DNA from 4 places in the Thalassolituus hydrocarboniclasticus genome. Region 4 is predicted to be linked to each of the others. Evidence: predicted binding sites of a transcription regulator. Region 4 holds the regulator's gene; each other region holds the start of a gene.
The links. The regulator FNR, encoded in region 4, switches genes on or off when oxygen is low (the NO sensors DNR and NnrR bind a similar motif). The targets are predictions, from matches to a motif close to TTGATNTANATCAA.

Region 1: a site for FNR is predicted at 2,731-2,744, ahead of nrdG (anaerobic ribonucleoside-triphosphate reductase activating protein). Genes of this name have one in related genera too.
Region 2: a site for FNR is predicted at 2,387-2,400, ahead of HUF19_RS15890 (TraR/DksA family transcriptional regulator). Genes of this name have one in related genera too.
Region 3: a site for FNR is predicted at 913-926, ahead of coq7 (2-polyprenyl-3-methyl-6-methoxy-1,4-benzoquinone monooxygenase). Genes of this name have one in related genera too.

Annotation. Positions count from the first base shown of each region.
Region 1 covers NZ_CP054475.1:3,677,359-3,681,414, forward strand. The annotation lists gene HUF19_RS16535 (phosphoketolase family protein) at 1-258, opposite strand, end outside; gene nrdD (anaerobic ribonucleoside-triphosphate reductase) at 353-2,176, opposite strand; gene nrdG (anaerobic ribonucleoside-triphosphate reductase activating protein) at 2,205-2,651, opposite strand; gene HUF19_RS16550 (NnrS family protein) at 2,899-4,056, opposite strand, start outside.
Region 2 covers NZ_CP054475.1:3,552,986-3,557,041, reverse strand. The annotation lists gene HUF19_RS15910 (rhodanese-like domain-containing protein) at 1-27, shown strand, start outside; gene HUF19_RS15905 (Tll0287-like domain-containing protein) at 41-601, shown strand; gene HUF19_RS15900 (OsmC family protein) at 606-1,043, shown strand; gene HUF19_RS15895 (ion channel) at 1,149-1,991, shown strand; gene HUF19_RS15890 (TraR/DksA family transcriptional regulator) at 1,999-2,331, opposite strand; gene HUF19_RS15885 (HD domain-containing phosphohydrolase) at 2,473-3,600, shown strand; gene HUF19_RS15880 (CBS domain-containing protein) at 3,607-4,029, opposite strand.
Region 3 covers NZ_CP054475.1:920,040-924,095, forward strand. The annotation lists gene HUF19_RS04045 (hypothetical protein) at 1-41, opposite strand, end outside; gene coq7 (2-polyprenyl-3-methyl-6-methoxy-1,4-benzoquinone monooxygenase) at 209-859, opposite strand; gene HUF19_RS04055 (AAA family ATPase) at 1,002-2,477, shown strand; gene HUF19_RS04060 (7TM-DISM domain-containing protein) at 2,474-4,056, opposite strand, start outside.
Region 4 covers NZ_CP054475.1:2,278,978-2,283,033, reverse strand. The annotation lists gene ttcA (tRNA 2-thiocytidine(32) synthetase TtcA) at 1-822, opposite strand, end outside; gene HUF19_RS10015 (hypothetical protein) at 945-1,439, opposite strand; gene fnr (fumarate/nitrate reduction transcriptional regulator Fnr) at 1,695-2,462, opposite strand; gene HUF19_RS10005 (sulfite exporter TauE/SafE family protein) at 2,548-3,210, opposite strand; gene ccoS (cbb3-type cytochrome oxidase assembly protein CcoS) at 3,207-3,401, opposite strand; gene HUF19_RS09995 (heavy metal translocating P-type ATPase) at 3,405-4,056, opposite strand, start outside.

The DNA.
Region 1 (4,056 bases), 1.4 Mb from region 4:
CATCGCCTGCTGGGTCAGGCAATCCAGAGCACGCAAACGCTGAAAAAAATATCCGGTATCAGCAATTAATCCTTTTTGCAGCAACGACTCAGCCATCAGGTGTGCCTGAATCTGAGTAGCCGGGCGGTGTTCAATCACTCCCAGACCGGCAGCCCAGAGCGCCAGTTCCGGATTCTGATCACGCAGATTCTGCGCTTCATGATCCAGATATTCCGGAGTCATCGGGTGACTGGTTTGCTGGTATAAATTAAGCGTCATAGCAACTCCGTGTCAGGAGTCTCTGATGAAACGCGTTTTGACATCGCCGATCTATACCCCGCAGGGGATAGACCGGCGCAGACCATGACGCAGATCAGCTGACAGCCTGTAAACGCTGACGATTACCCGGATTTTCCTGACGTTGCTGACGGTGATAGTGACGGATGGAATGCTCCTTACGGCGCCCGGCGCTGAACGCAGAGGTGCGTTTAAGATAGCCAATAACCCGGGTGCCATAGTCAATATCGTCAGAGCCACAGGCCGGGCAATATTCCAGCGTCCGCTTATCAATTTTTTCACATTCGTTACAGATGGTGATTTTGACGTTCACGCAGAAATAATTACAGCCGGTACGGGCCGCAATATTCAGTAAGGCCAGATAACCGTCTTCACTCAGTTTTTCTTCCAGATTCAGATGCAGTGCCGATCCGCCATCCAGATAATCGAGTAGCTCACGGCCATGCAACTGGAACTTATCCAGCACATTGGTTTGCTCATCTTCGACCTGATAAAAATAGGAGTTGTAGCAATCCCGCTGCACACGATAGCCATCGGATTTATCCCAGCGGGCATTTTTGATGCCCAGGTTTTCAGCCGGAACAAACTCCGTGTTAAACATATATCCATATTCAAGCTTAGCGGCCTTATTGGCCTCATAAATCACTTTCAGATGATCTCTGACAAAGTTTTTATACGCCTGATTATTACCGGCAACCAACCCCTGCGATTCGGCAGCCTCGACCATACCGTTAATGCCGATAGTCAGGAATTGCTTGTCCAGATTAATAAATCCGGCGTTGTAAACCGTCAGCATTCCGGCCTGAAGGTACTCTTCCATTAAGCGACGATAGGCCACCTGATAACGCTGCACTTTACTGATTTCTTCGGCAAGATCACGGCCATCCTGTACCAGCCGGTTCATATTAACTGTAATTACATTAATAGAACCGGTTGCCACACCACCGGCTCCCAGCGAGTAAGAAAATGTATTGTCGCTGATTTCACTGCGTAAGCGGCAGCAGGATGCCAGGCTGTCTGCACTGTCGGAAAGGTAGACGAAGAAAGAGCTGCCCCGGTTCAGATGAGCGGCCATACTGCGGGCAAAGTCCTGATCTTTACACTGCCCTTTTTCGGTCAGCATCGCCACGGTGACAACCGGAAAGGTAAGAATGCTTTTGCTGCGCTCAGCATTGAACCAATCCAGGAAAAAATGCTGCAGTTTATCCAGCGTCTTCCAGCAGGGCTTGCTGAAATCAGGGAAGACGAACTCACCAAACATGCTGTCGAAATAGTTTTTGTCGTATAGCGAAAGATTCCAGAACACACTCTGATAACCCCGGGCAGCAGCCGGCTGATTGATGGCATACACAACATGCTGAAGATGGTTGGCAATCTGCTGACGGTGGGTATTCAGATAATCATCGCCATAATCTTTACGGGCAAAATAGTCGAAGTAAGTTAAAAATTCGACTGTAGCCACCGCGCCAGCGAACTGGCTGCTGACAGCGAAGACAAAATTGACGAATGAACCACAGAACGATTCAATATGCTTCGGTGCCTGAGATTCGCCACCAAGCTTAGTCAGCCCGTCCAGTAAAAACGGATACATAGTTACCGATACACAATAGGGCTTCAGGCTGGTTTCATCATGTACATAAATCTCATGGTTCTCTATCTGGCGGATATATTCCTGTGCCAGATCATCCCCGAATAAATCGGCAATTTTTGCTGAAACCTGCGCACGGTTAATCTGCACAAAATAATCTTTCATCATCTCCGCTTCGAGCGTGGCGATATTCTTTTCGGTCACATTGGCATTGGCATCCATCCGCGAACCGTCGGCGGCATTTTGTGCAGCCAGATAATGTTCAATAAAATCCAGCTTATGCTTAATGTGCTCTGCGCTCAGTTTCAGCATGATTCCGCTCCTTCAGAGTAGGCAATTGTTATTGATGAAATTTATGATTCAGGCAGCGATTGCTGCGTAAATCCATAAAACGCTGATTTGTTAAGGGAGACTCCAGCCCCCCGAGATCCCGTAACCAGGGACCGGTTTTCAGGTAGGTCAGCTCAGCCTGCAGGCACGGAGCAACCGTATCGAGCCCGGTATAAAGACAGGTATTCAGTCCTTGCCGGCGGGCCAGCTTCAGCAACAGTAACAGCTGCGCTTCATGCCACTCTCCACCCATAAACAGCACGCAGCTGATCAGACCGGTGTATGTCTCCAGACGCTGCCGGAAGTACTCTTCGGACAGCGGTTCACCCGCCATCGCGGGCCAGGTATCGGCACTGTGGCAACCGGGACAACGCAGCGGGCAACCGCTGATGGTGTAGGCCAGAGAGACTTCTCCCGGCACTTCCTGGAAGACCACCTGTTCACGACTGAAATACATAAAACCCCATATGTAGTGCCTTAAATAATAAGCAGACACAAGATATGGACAGAGACTAACGAGATACGGCCGAATAAAATTGATCCAGATCAATTTTATTCGCAAGCTACTCCGACATGGGTATCCGATACAGAGAACGGACGATCAGGAAAAGGGCCGTCAGCGCAATGGCCATTTATGGCGCAGTGGCAATGCAGAAAGAAAAAAGCCGGGTTATTACCCGGCTAAAGAATATTGGCACAATGACTTAGCCCGCGCGGCCGTCCGGCCGTGGACCAAGCAGAATGCGCGCATAACAAAAGACGAAGAGTATAAAAGCGCTACTCCACAACAAGGCCGACAGGCTGTAAAACAGCAAAGACTGCTGTGGCCAGAGTATCACTCCCAGAGAACGCAGCAGCGCAGCCAGCAGCAGCAGCGCAAACGACAGTGACATTAACGGCCTTGGTTGCAGTGGCCGGCCGGAATGCCCCAGTGACACGCGGGCAATCATGGCCAGAATCATTCCGCCAACCGCTCCGGCGGTCAGTGCATGCAAGGCAGCACTGAAGGTAACCGGCCAGCCAAGGTAGTGCATCGCCAGCAACAGCAGGCCAAGTGGAATAAACCAATAGGCAAGATGCAATGACCACAGCAGCGGGATTTTCCAGGTAACCTGGATACGTAAACGGGCAATCCGCAGCGCCTGGCTAACAGCCGTCAACGTCAGCAGCAATGCCAGTACAAAAGGAGGCAACACCTGATCAAGGCGCAGTAAATAAATCACAAGCAGTAGCCAACTCGCCCCCAGCACCAGTTTCTCCAGCCAGGGAAGCGCTTCTGTTTTCGGCGTCATACTGCCATTGGCGGTAAACATCGGCATTACCCGACCGCCAATCACTGTAATCATTAATATCAGCATCCAGCTGACACTGTGACTACCCCACTGCACCAGTGACATATCCTGCACCGCATTGCCCCAATGCATCACCGCATTGGCAAAGGTCATCAGCAACAACACCGGTACAAAGAAATAATTCCGTTGCTGTTTAACAGCAAACAACAGTCGCCAGAAAAACCAGGCGACCAGCGGCATAAATGCCATATCAACCAGCGCGGTAAACCACCAGGGCAAAAGATCACCGGCTAACATACACAGCCGGCCAGCGAGCCATAAAAGTGTCAGCAATAACAGTGGCCGGCCATGGGTTGCCCGCTGCCCGGTCCAGTTTTGTACGGCGGTCAGTAAAAACCCTGCGACAATGGCCAAAGCGAAACCAAACAACATTTCATGGCTGTGCCAGAAAATACTGCTGCTACCCGGCAGCAGAACAATCCCCTGCAACGCCAGCCCCCAGAGCAGAACAGCCAGAGCACTGAAGGCGGCTCCCAGCAGAAACATCGGTCGGAACGCCTGGCCCCACAA
Region 2 (4,056 bases), 1.3 Mb from region 4:
GAAGTTGATCCAAGCATGTATCGCTGAGGAGTTACTGGCCATGGGAATGTTAAAACGCAGCGTGTTGCTGGCGGCAATGCTTGGTCTGGCGCCGATGTGGGTGGCGGCGGCCGATGATGCCCAGCTGACTCAGGAAGCGCGGCAGCAGACCAAAGCCTTTGCTCAGGCGTTGCAGAAAACCCTGAAGCAGGGGATTCAGGCGAGCGGCCCGGATGCGGCTATTCAGCTGTGCAATACCGAAGCCCCGGCCATTGCCGCCGGGCTGAGTCAGAATGGCTGGCAGGTGGCACGGACCTCAACAAAAATCCGCAACCCGGATAATGTTGCCGACGCCTGGGAACTGCAGACGCTGGAAAATTTTGCACAGCGACTAAAGGCCGGTGAAGACCCTGCAGGCATTGAAGCGACGACCGTTGCCGATGGCGAATTCCGTTATATGAAAGCCATTCCGACCGCACCGTTGTGCCTGACCTGTCATGGTGCGCAACTGGCGCCGGCGGTCACTGCAAAGCTGGATGAATTGTATCCTGCCGATCAGGCGCGTGGCTTTAATGTCGGCGACCTGCGTGGTGCTTTCACTTTGCGTAAAACACTGGAGTAATAACGTGTCGGAACACCGTATTGATATACGCTGGGAAAAACAGGGTGAGTTTTCCCATGAAGGCTTTGAGCGCCGTCATAATATTCAGTTTTTACCTCAGGTCAGCCTGGCTGCCGGCGGCGCCGGCAACGATTTTGGTGCCGATCCTGAACAGATGCTGGCGGCGGCAATGGCCAGCTGCCATATGCAGACTTTTCTCGCTCTGGCGGCGAAAAAGCGCCTGCAGGTGTTGTCGTATGAAGATTCGGCTGTGGCGGAAATGGAACAGCGCGACGATGGAAAATTCTGGGTTGCCCGTATCCGTCTGAATCCGAAAGCAGTATTCGGCGGTGATAAGCAACCGGATGCAGCGGCGGTAAATGCTATGCACGATAAAGCGCATCAGCATTGCTTTATTGCCAATTCGACCACCAGTGAGGTGCTGGTTACTCCGCAGCTCTGACAACATTTAAACGGCGCCGATGACTCTGATGGGTGATCTGCGCCGCCTTTTCCCGCTAAGATTCAGCTACTCTGCTTAACATTAACAGTGCTGAACTGGTTTCTGATGATCCTCTCTATTTCGAAAATGGTCGGTCTGTCCGGCGTTGATAATAATGAGAATGCCCGCGCCCGGCGTATTGGCCGTCTGTTTGAATGGCCGATGATTCTGATCGCCTTCTGGATTGTATTCGAGTGGTATCTCGAAGCCCGTGCCGATGGCCCTTTGCCCTACAGCTACGTGACCGACTGGTTTTTGTGGGCTTTCTTTCTGCTGGAAACCCTGGTGCTGACCGCGGTGGTGGATGATAAAGCGCGCTATTTACGTAATAACTGGAGCAACCTGGTGATTGTGGTTGCCGGTATGCCGTTGCTCTGGCAGGCCTTTCCCCACGCCGGTGGCTTACGTGCATTGCGATTGCTGGCGATGTTCACCATGCTGATGAATATGTCCGGCTCGTTCCAGAAAATCATGGGTCGAAATCATCTGGGGCCGACCCTGATGGTGAGTTTTATCATCATCATTATGGCCGGCACCTTAATGGCGGTGATTGATCCCAATGTGCAGACACCGATGGATGGTATCTGGTGGGCCTGGGTAACGGTGACCACCGTGGGCTATGGCGATATTGTGCCGGGCAGCACCGCCGGGCGTTTATTCGGATCGGTACTGATTCTGATGGGCATCGGTTTGTTTTCGATGATGACCGCCAGCTTTTCTGCGTTTTTTATGCAACAGGAAGAAGAGGACCTGATCGCCAAAGAAACGGCGAATGCCGAGCGGCTGGCGAAAATGGAAAATCGTATGGAGCAGCTGGAAACCAAGCTGGATCAGCTGCTGACCATTGCTCTGGAGGCTGAGCAGCTGCGCCGGGAAGAGGGACGGGACCTGGACGGTGGTGAACGCTGAACGGCGATCAGCCGTTCAGTTCCGCGCACTGAATACACAGATTGGCATAAGGAACAGCCTGCAGACGTTTTTCATCGATGGCTTTGCCGCATTCGTTGCATTCGCCATAGGTGCCGGCATCCAGACGCGCCAGTGCCTGATTGATCATGGTGATTTCGTGCAGCGACTCACCAGCGATGGCGTGCAGTACGTCGTCGTTTTCCCGCTCTACCGCCTGCTCCGCAAAATCTGCCGATAAAGGTTCATCACGGTGGCTGGCATCGCGCTCCACCTTGCTGGCACGGTTTTCCAGCATGGCTTTACGCTGTGTTAATTCTTGTCTGATGGCGCTGGTATCCATATCGCTTTCCTTTGTTAGCTTTACTTCAGGCTAGGCCAGAGGAGGGTTTTTCTCCTTGATGTGCATCAGGAAGGGGGCATTTTGCCGGGTATAAGCAGAATCCTTTAGCCTACACTGTGGCAAACAGCGATGAGGCCGGTTATGCAAGAGCCACTGTATCTGAATGATCCTTACCAGACGCTGGGCCAGAGTATGCATTTTATGCAGCGTCTGGAGCGTCTTTACCGCATATTGCGCGAACAGTTTGAAGGTGTGCAGCGTTTCGCGCTGGTGCTGTACAACGCCGAAGATGGCCTGTTATCGACGTTTGTGTATGAGAGCGATGAGGCTTCCCCTTTGCTGGGATACAGTGTGCGTCTTGATGATGTGCCCTCACTGCGCGCGCTGGCCGACAAACCGGCATTGCGGGTGGTGAATGATATGCGCTGGTTCCGTAAGCAAGGCCTGTCAGCACACAGTGCGGCTTTGCTGTCACAGGGGTACCGTTCCAGTCTGACTATGCCGGTATTTCATGATGGCGGTCTGCTCGGCTTCCTGTTTCTTAATTCGCAGCAGCCCGGTTATTTTTCTGAGCAGAAAATTGCCTACTGTAACCTCTGGGCTCATCTGGTTGGTCAGCAGCTGGTGCGTGAGCAGGATGCCGTTGGCCGGATGCAGGCGCTGGTGAAATTTGCCACCGACGTCAGCGGCCGGCGCTCGGTGGAAACGGATGCTCATGTGCGGCGTATGGCGGCTTATGCGCGCATGATTGCCCGCGCATTGCAGAAGCAGCTACAGCTGAGTGATGCTTTTATCGAATATCTGGCGTTGTTTGCTCCTCTGCATGACATCGGCAAAATTGCGATTCCCGACAGTATTCTGCACAAAGCCGGCCCGCTGACGGCAGACGAATTCGAGCGTATGAAATCGCACGTAAAAGTCGGGCGCGATATCGTCGATCAGGCGCTGGAGCACTTTTCTCTCGGCGATATGGAGCATACCGATATGCTGCGCAATATCGTCCAGTTTCATCACGAAAAACTGAATGGCAGCGGTTATCTGGGGGCTGAAGGAGATGAGGTACCGCTGGAAGCACGGATTATTGCCGTGGCCGATATTCTCGATGCCTTACTGAACCGGCGCAGTTATAAAGACGCCTGGCCACAGGAAAAAGTATTTGCCGAATTACAAAAAATGGCGGCGCACAGCGAGCTGGATCAGGCCTGTGTGGATGCCGTGTTACAGCAGCCACAACAGGTTGAAGAGATTCAGCGGCGCTATCCTTCCTGAGCAGGTTTAAGCCTGCTCCAGCAATTCAATCGCCAGACGAACAAAATCCTTGGAGCTGAGCAAACCGATCAGATGATTTTCACTGTCGGTAACCAGTAAGCAACCCTGACGGCTGCTGCGTAACTGCTGACCGGCGGCAGCCAGTGGCATATCCGCCGCAATGGTCTGTACCTCGGTATTAATACAGGAGCTCAGTTTGGTCTGGGCCAGATAGGTTTGCAGATTATGCGCGCCGAATTTATCGGTAATACGGAACGCCTCGGTTAAAAATTCTTTCTGGCTGAGCAGGCCAAAGACCTTACCTTCGTTATCCACCACCGGGATATGCCGGATTTTATGGCGGGCCATCGTTTGTTCGGCATCCTGCAGGGTATCGTCGGGCAGGTGGGTTAGCAGTTCGCGGGTCATCAGGTCGCTGACCAGTTTCATAGCATCTTCCTGTAAAAAGTACGCCGG
Region 3 (4,056 bases), 1.4 Mb from region 4:
TAAATACGGCGGATAAATTCGATAACGCTGAATCGGCTCATGGGATGCTCCTTACTCATCTTTATTCAGAGTAAAAGACCAGCGGCATTTTGCCTGCTAAACAGCGATTCTATCTATTGATGACGGGAGTTATTCGTTCCGCATCTGACCTGCTTTGGTGCAGGTCAGTGCGCGATGCGGAGGCATGATTATACAGGCTGGGGTTTTATCAGAAGCGATAAACGGATTTGGTCATCACTTTCGATACCGCAGTCATCGCCAGTTTGACCGGCAGCGGGAATTTATGGCCGCCGGCTTCGAGGGCAACAGTGGCGTGCTTGGCTTCGTCTTCCAGCATCTGCAGCAGCACCGCTTTGCTCTTTTCGTCCTGCACCGGCAGGCTGGTCATATGCTGGCTCAGATGCTTGCACACCTGTTCTTCGGTGGCGGCGACAAAACCCAGACTGACTTTGTCGGAGATTTTTCCGGCCAGAGCGCCGATGCCGAATGACAGGCCGTAAAACAGCGGATTCAGACGGCTGGTATGGCTGCCCAGATCTTTGATGCGGTCTTCGCACCACACCAGATGATCAATTTCTTCGCGGGCGGCTTCTTCCATGGCTTCCCGTACCTCAGGCAACTTGGCGGTTAACGCCTGACCCTGATACAGCGCCTGGGCGCAGACTTCACCGGTATGGTTAATACGCATCAGCCCGGCGGCGTGTTTCTGTTCGGCCTCGTTCAGCTCGTGATACGGGCGCTGCTGCGCCGGGGACGGGCGTTCTTCCTGTGCAGCACCGGGCACCAGTGTGCGTAATGCCTGATCGGCGTTCTGAATCAGTTTGTCGAACAGCGAGTAGCGACGGGAGTTGGCATTCATAACTCATACCTCCGGAATTTCCGGCCATTTTACGGCATAACGGCGTCCGGCGCATGACCCATATCAAGTGAGTTTCGGCCAGAACAGGGCGGACAGCCGGCCATGGAGTGGTTAGAATCGCGCATAGAATAAGGAGACTGCGATGCAGGATTTACACGATTTAAGCCTGTTGCTCGACCGCCAGGTGCCGCTGTTGCTGCTGGAATCCCATGAGGAAGCGCGGGCGCTGGAGATGCTGACCCGGCTGGCCATCCGCCGCGGTCTGGCGCTGCAGCAATGGACGCTGAGCGATGGCCTGCGCCGCCTCGGGTTCGGTGAAGATATTGGCGCCAGCGAAACCACACAGCCTGCCGATGCCCTGCGCATCGTGCGTGAGCGCGAGCAGGGCGGACTGTTCATCTTCTGCGACCTGCATCCTTTTCTCGAAGAGCCTTTGGTCGTGCGTCTGCTGAAAGACATTGCCCTGCAGCATGAGCGTTACGGCAAAACCGTGGTGTTGCTCAGCCACCGCCTGCAGGCGCCGCCGGAGTTACAGCGTCTGGCCGCCAGCTTCAGCCTGCAGTTACCGGATGACAGCCAGTTGCTGGCGCTGGTGAAAGAAGAAGCCCAGCGTTACGCCAAGCTCAGTGGCCGTAAAGTGCGCAGTGATAACGACACCCTGCAGCAGCTGGTCGCCAATCTGAAGGGGCTTACTTTCTCCGATGCCCGTCGTCTGGTGCGCGGTGCCATTGTCGATGACGGCGCTATTACTCAGGATGATGTGCCGGCAGTCAGTCGCGCCAAGATGGCGTTGCTGGATATGGACGGTGTGATGAGTTTTGAATACGACACCGCGCGTTTCAGCGATGTTGCCGGTCTGGAGGTGATGAAAACCTGGCTGGCGCAGCGCCAGCAGGCCTTTATGACCGCCGAGCGTAAACTGCGGCCGCGCGGTTTACTGCTGTTCGGTGTGCAGGGCAGCGGTAAGAGTCTGGCGGCGAAGGCGGTGGCCGGTTCCTGGGGCTTACCCCTGCTGCGTCTGGATTTCGGCACCCTGTACAACAAGTTTTTCGGTGAAACCGAACGCAATCTGCGCGAAGCGCTGAAGTTGGCCGAAACCATGTCGCCCTGTGTGGTCTGGATTGACGAGATTGAGAAAGGACTGGGGCAGGACAGCAACGATGCCGGCGTCAGTCAGCGTATTCTCGGCACCTTGCTGACCTGGCTGGCAGAGCATGATGCGCAGGTATTTGTGGTGGCGACGGCGAACAATATTCATGCGCTGCCACCGGAGTTGCTGCGTAAGGGCCGTTTGGATGAACTGTTTTTTGTTGATCTGCCCAAGCCTGAGATTCGTGCTGACATTCTGCGCCTGCATATGCACAAGCGCGGGCTGGACCCGCAGCGTTTTGATCTGGCGGCACTGGCCGAAGAGAGTGAGGGTTTTTCCGGTGCCGAGCTGGAGCAGGCGGTGGTATCGGCCTGGCATGCCGCCAGCAGTGAGCATTCCGGCCCCGGTCTCAGCACGGATAGCCTGCTGCAGGAAATCCGCCGTACCCGGCCGTTGTCAGTGGTGATGGCGGAACCTATGCAGGCGTTAAGACAGTGGGCGGCGAGCCGCGCAGTCGCGGCCGATTAACGGCTTTCGTGCTGGTGTTTCAGGGTCAGCAGGGCGTTGCGCAGGCGCTCGCCACTGGCTGGCTTGGCCAGCAACTGCTGAATACCAACGGCCAGCGCATCGTCACGCACGTTGCTGATGCTTAATCCGGTCAGCATCAGGCGTGCCGGTTTGTGACTGATGTCTTTATCGGCGCGGATGCGCTCTGCCAACTGCAGGCCATCCATAATCGGCATATCGTGATCGATAATGATGAAGTCATAGGGTTGGCCGATACTGATCTGGCTGCGCAGCATGGCGAGTGCTTCCTTACCACTATAAGTACTCTCCGGGCGCATGCCCCAGCGCCGGACCTGCTTTTCAATTACGTTCCGCAGCGATGCATTGTCATCGACAATCAGAATACGCAAGCCGATCAGGCTGTCATCCTGCTGCAGTTCAGGTGCCGGGCCACTTTCGGCTTCCAGTGGCAAATACAGGGTCAGTGAGGCGCCCTGGCTGGTCATGCTCTCAACTTCGAGGGTTGCCGACATCTTTTGCAGCAGGTGGCGGGTGACCAGCAGGTTCCAGGCTTTGGCGTTGTGGTTTTCGGTCAGGGGCAGGTGATGCTGCAGAACTGCGAAGGCACTCTTCAGCTCATCCTGCTTCACAATGGTGCTGCTCAGCTGGATCTGCAGACGCAGGCCATGCGCTGAGCTGGTCTGATAGAAAGATGCCTGCAGTGTCAGTTCACCGTATTCGGTATAGGCCAGAGCACGCATCAGAATGTTGTGCAGCAGAGTCTGCAGGCGGTTGCGATCGCCGACAAAGTATTCCGGCAGATCATCGGTCATATCGAGCACCAGCTCGACCTGTTTGCGGCTGGCTTCCTGCTGGAAGTGGCCGAGCGCCTGATTCAGTAACTGAGTAATATTAAATGGACGCTGTTCCAGCTCCAGCTGGCTGTTCTGAATGCGGGCCAGATCGGAGATTTCATTGGCGACATGCAACAGATCACGACCGGCAAGGGCAATGGTGTCCGAGAAATCACGCTGGTTGGCACTGAGTGGTGTTTCCCCGAGCAGTTCTGTCATACCTATCACACCGTTGATCGGGGTACGCAGTTCGTGGCTGATCTGCGACAGCAGGGCTGGCGTCATACGCAGTTCTGCTCCGGCCTGATGCTGCGATGGATTCTGCTGCAGTTTGATGCTCATAATCGCCAGTACCAGACTGGTAATAACGATAAAAGGCAGAATGACCGGTGCCCAGCTGGTAAGCAGATCCAGTGATAACAGGTTGTGGCTGGTCAGGATGGCCAGCAGCACACCAAAACCAACCAGCAGATGGCCAGCCAGCAGCCAGCGCTGAGCCTGTTGATGCTGCGAGCGTCCGCGGGTCAGAATCAGGGCGACCAGAAATTCGTTGATCACGATCATGCAGGTAACCACCAACAGAGTGGCCTCCGGTGCCAGCCACAGGGTCAGTAACGCGACCGGCAGATGAATCAGGGCTGTCAGCAACAGCACCCGGCGGTACAGGGCGGCACGGTTGCCATGCCAGCCCAGTGCCAGCACGGCCAGAGTCTGGCAGGTCGCGGAGGCTGCCAGTGCCAGCTCAG
Region 4 (4,056 bases):
AAACAGATGACCTTTGTCCTGCTTATCCTGCAGGGTGACAAAATCAAACAACTGCGTATCACCCAATTGTGACGGCGCCACATTACAGATAGCGGCAAAGATATTCTCACTGCGTCCCGGCTGTTCTCTGTCCCACTGCTCCAGCATCATCTTGATGTTCTGACGCTGCAGGTTTTCCTGTGAGCCACAGAGGTTGCACGGAATGATCGGGAAGCCCCGTGCCTGGGAAAATTTCTCGATGTCTTTTTCTTTGCAATAAGCCAGCGGGCGGATCAGCACGTGTTTCTTATCATCGCTCAGCAGTTTCGGTGGCATAGCCTTGAGTTTGCCGCCATGGAACATATTGAGGAACAGGGTTTCGATAATGTCGTCGCGGTGATGACCAAGGGCAATTTTGTTCGCACCGATGCTTTCGGCAAAGCCGTACAGGGTGCCGCGACGCAGGCGTGAGCACAGACTGCAGGTGGTTTTACCTTCCGGAATGATCTCTTTCACCACGCTGTAGGTATCTTTCTCAACGATGTGATACTCAATGCCCAGTTTGCTCAGGTATTCCGGCAACACATGTTCAGGAAATCCGGGCTGCTTCTGATCCATATTCACCGCCACGATATCAAAGTGAATCGGTGCGCTTTTCTGCAGGCTTAACAGAATGTCGAGCATGGTGTACGAATCTTTACCGCCGGACAGGCAAACCATGACCTTATCGCCGTCTTCGATCATGCGGTAGTCTTCGATGGCCTTGCCGACATTACGGCGCAGGCGCTTCTGCAGTTTGTTGAACTCGAGTTGCTCTTTGCGCTCGGCAGCGGATTCGATCATAAAAACACCCTGAATAATTGCGCCCGCTTTATAGCAGAATGCACCGGGTGAAGGAACCGCCTGCACAGGTCAGGCAGTTAAAAAGGAGAGGTATTCAGGCGTTTTCAGGACCGTGAGCCTGCTCAGGCTGCACGGTCGAGCAGGGCGGTGGCGGCGCCGAAACTGGCGCAGAACTCTTCAATGCTGACGCCGCTGCGCGGATGGTAAAAACGCTTCCATAAACGTGCGAGCTGCTCTGGGGTGGCATCCGCAGGAAGAACAAAATCCTCATTGCGGGCGTAGATAAACCAGGCAATAGCGGTGGCATAAGACAGATTAGTGGTCAGCTCAGCGTGAGGATGACTGAGAAAATCATGCTGGCTGGCCAGGCCGCGCACGGTGCTGGCCAGTTCCGGCTGTTGCGCCAGATAAGCGTCCCATACATGTCGGTGGGTCAGACTGTGAATGCGGTAAATGCCCAGCGCCCGTTGACCGGCGGCTTTGAGGTGCGAGCCAAGAGCCGATTCCTGAGCCGCAGTTGCCAGCAGCAGGGCAGAAGCCATCGGATTGGTTACGCCGATGCGTTGCAGGGTTGGCTGGATGACCCAGCGGGTCAGTTCGTTTGCGCAGATGCCCATAGTCACCTCCATATACGTCATATCGGCTGAATGACGTTGTTTCTGCAATCTTAGATCAGATTATTTTATCTGCTGCGGTTTTATACCAATTGCCAATAGAGCGTTTGGAAACCGGCGCCAGAAAAACCACAACGGTTCAGCCTTTATTCTGGTGAAAGCATTTCCCGTACCAGAGGGCGTCGGGTCAGCAGGCGGGCATAAAAAAACCGGCCAGAGGCCGGTTTTTTAGCTTTTTTGCTGTGCCTGCTCCGGCACTTACTCTTGCGGGTGAGCAGCACACTCTTTTTCGGTATTCAGGCCCGCCAGTTCATACAGCATATCGGCGTCCTGCAGGATCACTTCTTTGCCCTGGGTTTCGATCAGCCCGTTTTTCTGGAAGCGGGTAAACACGCGGCTGATGGTTTCAACCGCCAGGCCCAGATAGTTACTGATATCGACCCGCGACATCGGCAGACGGAAATGACTGGCCGAGAAACCACGACGTGAATAGCGCTGGGAAATATCAATCAGGAAGGAAGCTACGCGCTCTTCGGCGTTCTTCTTGCTGAGCAGCAGCATCATGTTCTGATCATGACGGATTTCGGTGCCCATCGTGCGCATCAGCTGCTTACGCAGATCCGGCAGATCATCGGCCAGACTGTCGAGTTGCTGCAGCGGAATTTCACAGACGGTGGTGGTTTCCAGTGCTTTGGCGGTTAACGGGTAGTTGCCGTTATCGTAGCCGGCCAGGCCGACCAGCTCAGAGGCCAGGTGGAAACCGGTAATCTGTTCTTCGCCATTACTGGCCAGAGTGTAGGTTTTCAGCGCGCCGGTACGCACGGCAAATACAGACTGGAAAGGCTCGCCCTGCTGGAATAACAGCTGGCCTTTCTGAATCGGACGGCCGCGACGGATGATATCGTCGAGGCGCTCCATATCGGAATCGTTCAGAGACAATGGCAGACAAAGCGCATTCAGTGAGCAGGTCTGACAGTGTGGTTGAGTGCCCCGCAGTGGAGCAGGCGCAGCATGTGTCGTTTTCATGACTGATTCCTGAGTGAAACTCCATATACGGAGTATGTAACAAGTGCAGCAGTTGCGGCTATGTTCGGCATTAGCGTGCGATCTGTCAAGAAAGCAACCAGACCGATAGTGCAGTCCACAGTCCGAAGACGATCAGCAGTGTACCGGCAAGCTGACGCACGTGCTGGTTGCTTAATAAAGGGGTCAGTACGCTGGCCGCCAGTGTGCTGGCAAACAACGCCGGCAGGGTACCCAGACCAAAGGCGAACATCGCGGCGGCCCCCAGTAACGGCTGGCCATTGGCTGCCACCCAGCTTAACGTGCTGTAAATCAGGCCGCAGGGCAACCACCCCCAGAGCATGCCCAGCCAGAAACGGTCGAGCGCACGCGGGGATTGCATAAAGCGGCGGGTCAGAGGTTGCAGGTATTTCCAGATGCCCTGTCCCAGCTGTTCAATACGGGTCAGCAGCAGTGACCAGCGGGCGATATACAGACCCATCAGAATCAGCATCAGCGCGGCCAGGCTGCGCAGCGCCAGCATCAGCCACTGATGCTGGCTCTGTAACCACAGGCCCGCGCTGGCAACAAGCAGACCGGCAATGCTGTAACTCAGAATCCGGCCGCCGTTAAACAGCAGGGTGACACGGACACGCTGCGTCCCGGCCTGGCTACCCATAGCGGCGGCGATACCGCCGCACATCACCAGGCAGTGGCTGGAGCCAAACAGGCCCAGCAGGAAGGCGGTCAGCAGCGACAGCGGTTCAATCATGGCTTGTCAGACGGAGTCTGATCGCTGTCGTCATGGTGGCGACTGAGCGGCTCATCGTCATCAAACAGAATACGGTGGGCGGGGGATTCCATATCTTCAAACTGGCCGCTCTTCACCGCCCAGAAAAAGATCAGCACGGCAATGCCGATCAGCAGCAGCGACAGTGGCACCAGCACGTAAATGATATCCATCGATCACACCTCAGAAGATTGGGGAGCTGGCAGGCGGTTCAGGCGCAGGGCATTGGTGACGACCAGCAGCGAACTGAAAGACATACCAATGGCCGCGGCCCAGGGCGGAACAAAGCCTGCGGCTGCCACCGGCAGAGCGATGAGATTGTACAGCAAAGACCAGCTGATGTTCTGCGCAATAATACGGCGGGTTTTCACCGCGCCGTCCAACGCCGTCAGCAGGGTTTCCAGGCGGCCATTGGTGAGCATGGCGTCGGCGTTGGTCTTGGCCAGATCGGTGGCTTCATTAACCGCCAGAGCAATATCAGCACCGGCCAGCACCGGCACATCGTTAATACCGTCACCCACCATCATGACCCGCTCACCGGCCTGCTGCCAGGCGCGCACTGCGGCCAGTTTCTGTTCCGGTGAGACGCCGGTCTGCAGATCTGTGATGCCGAGCGCATTGGCAACGGTCTGGCCTGATGCGCCGGGGTCGCCGGTCAGCAGGGAAACGGCAATGCCACGCTGCTGCAGACCGCTGATGATGGCCGCGGCGTTACGGCGCAGACTGTCGTTCAGGCGTACCCAGGCCAGCGGTTGCTGATCGCTGGCGAGCAACAGCCACTGACCGGCTGCAGCCGGGTCGGGAAGCGCTAAGTCTGCTGCGGGCCAG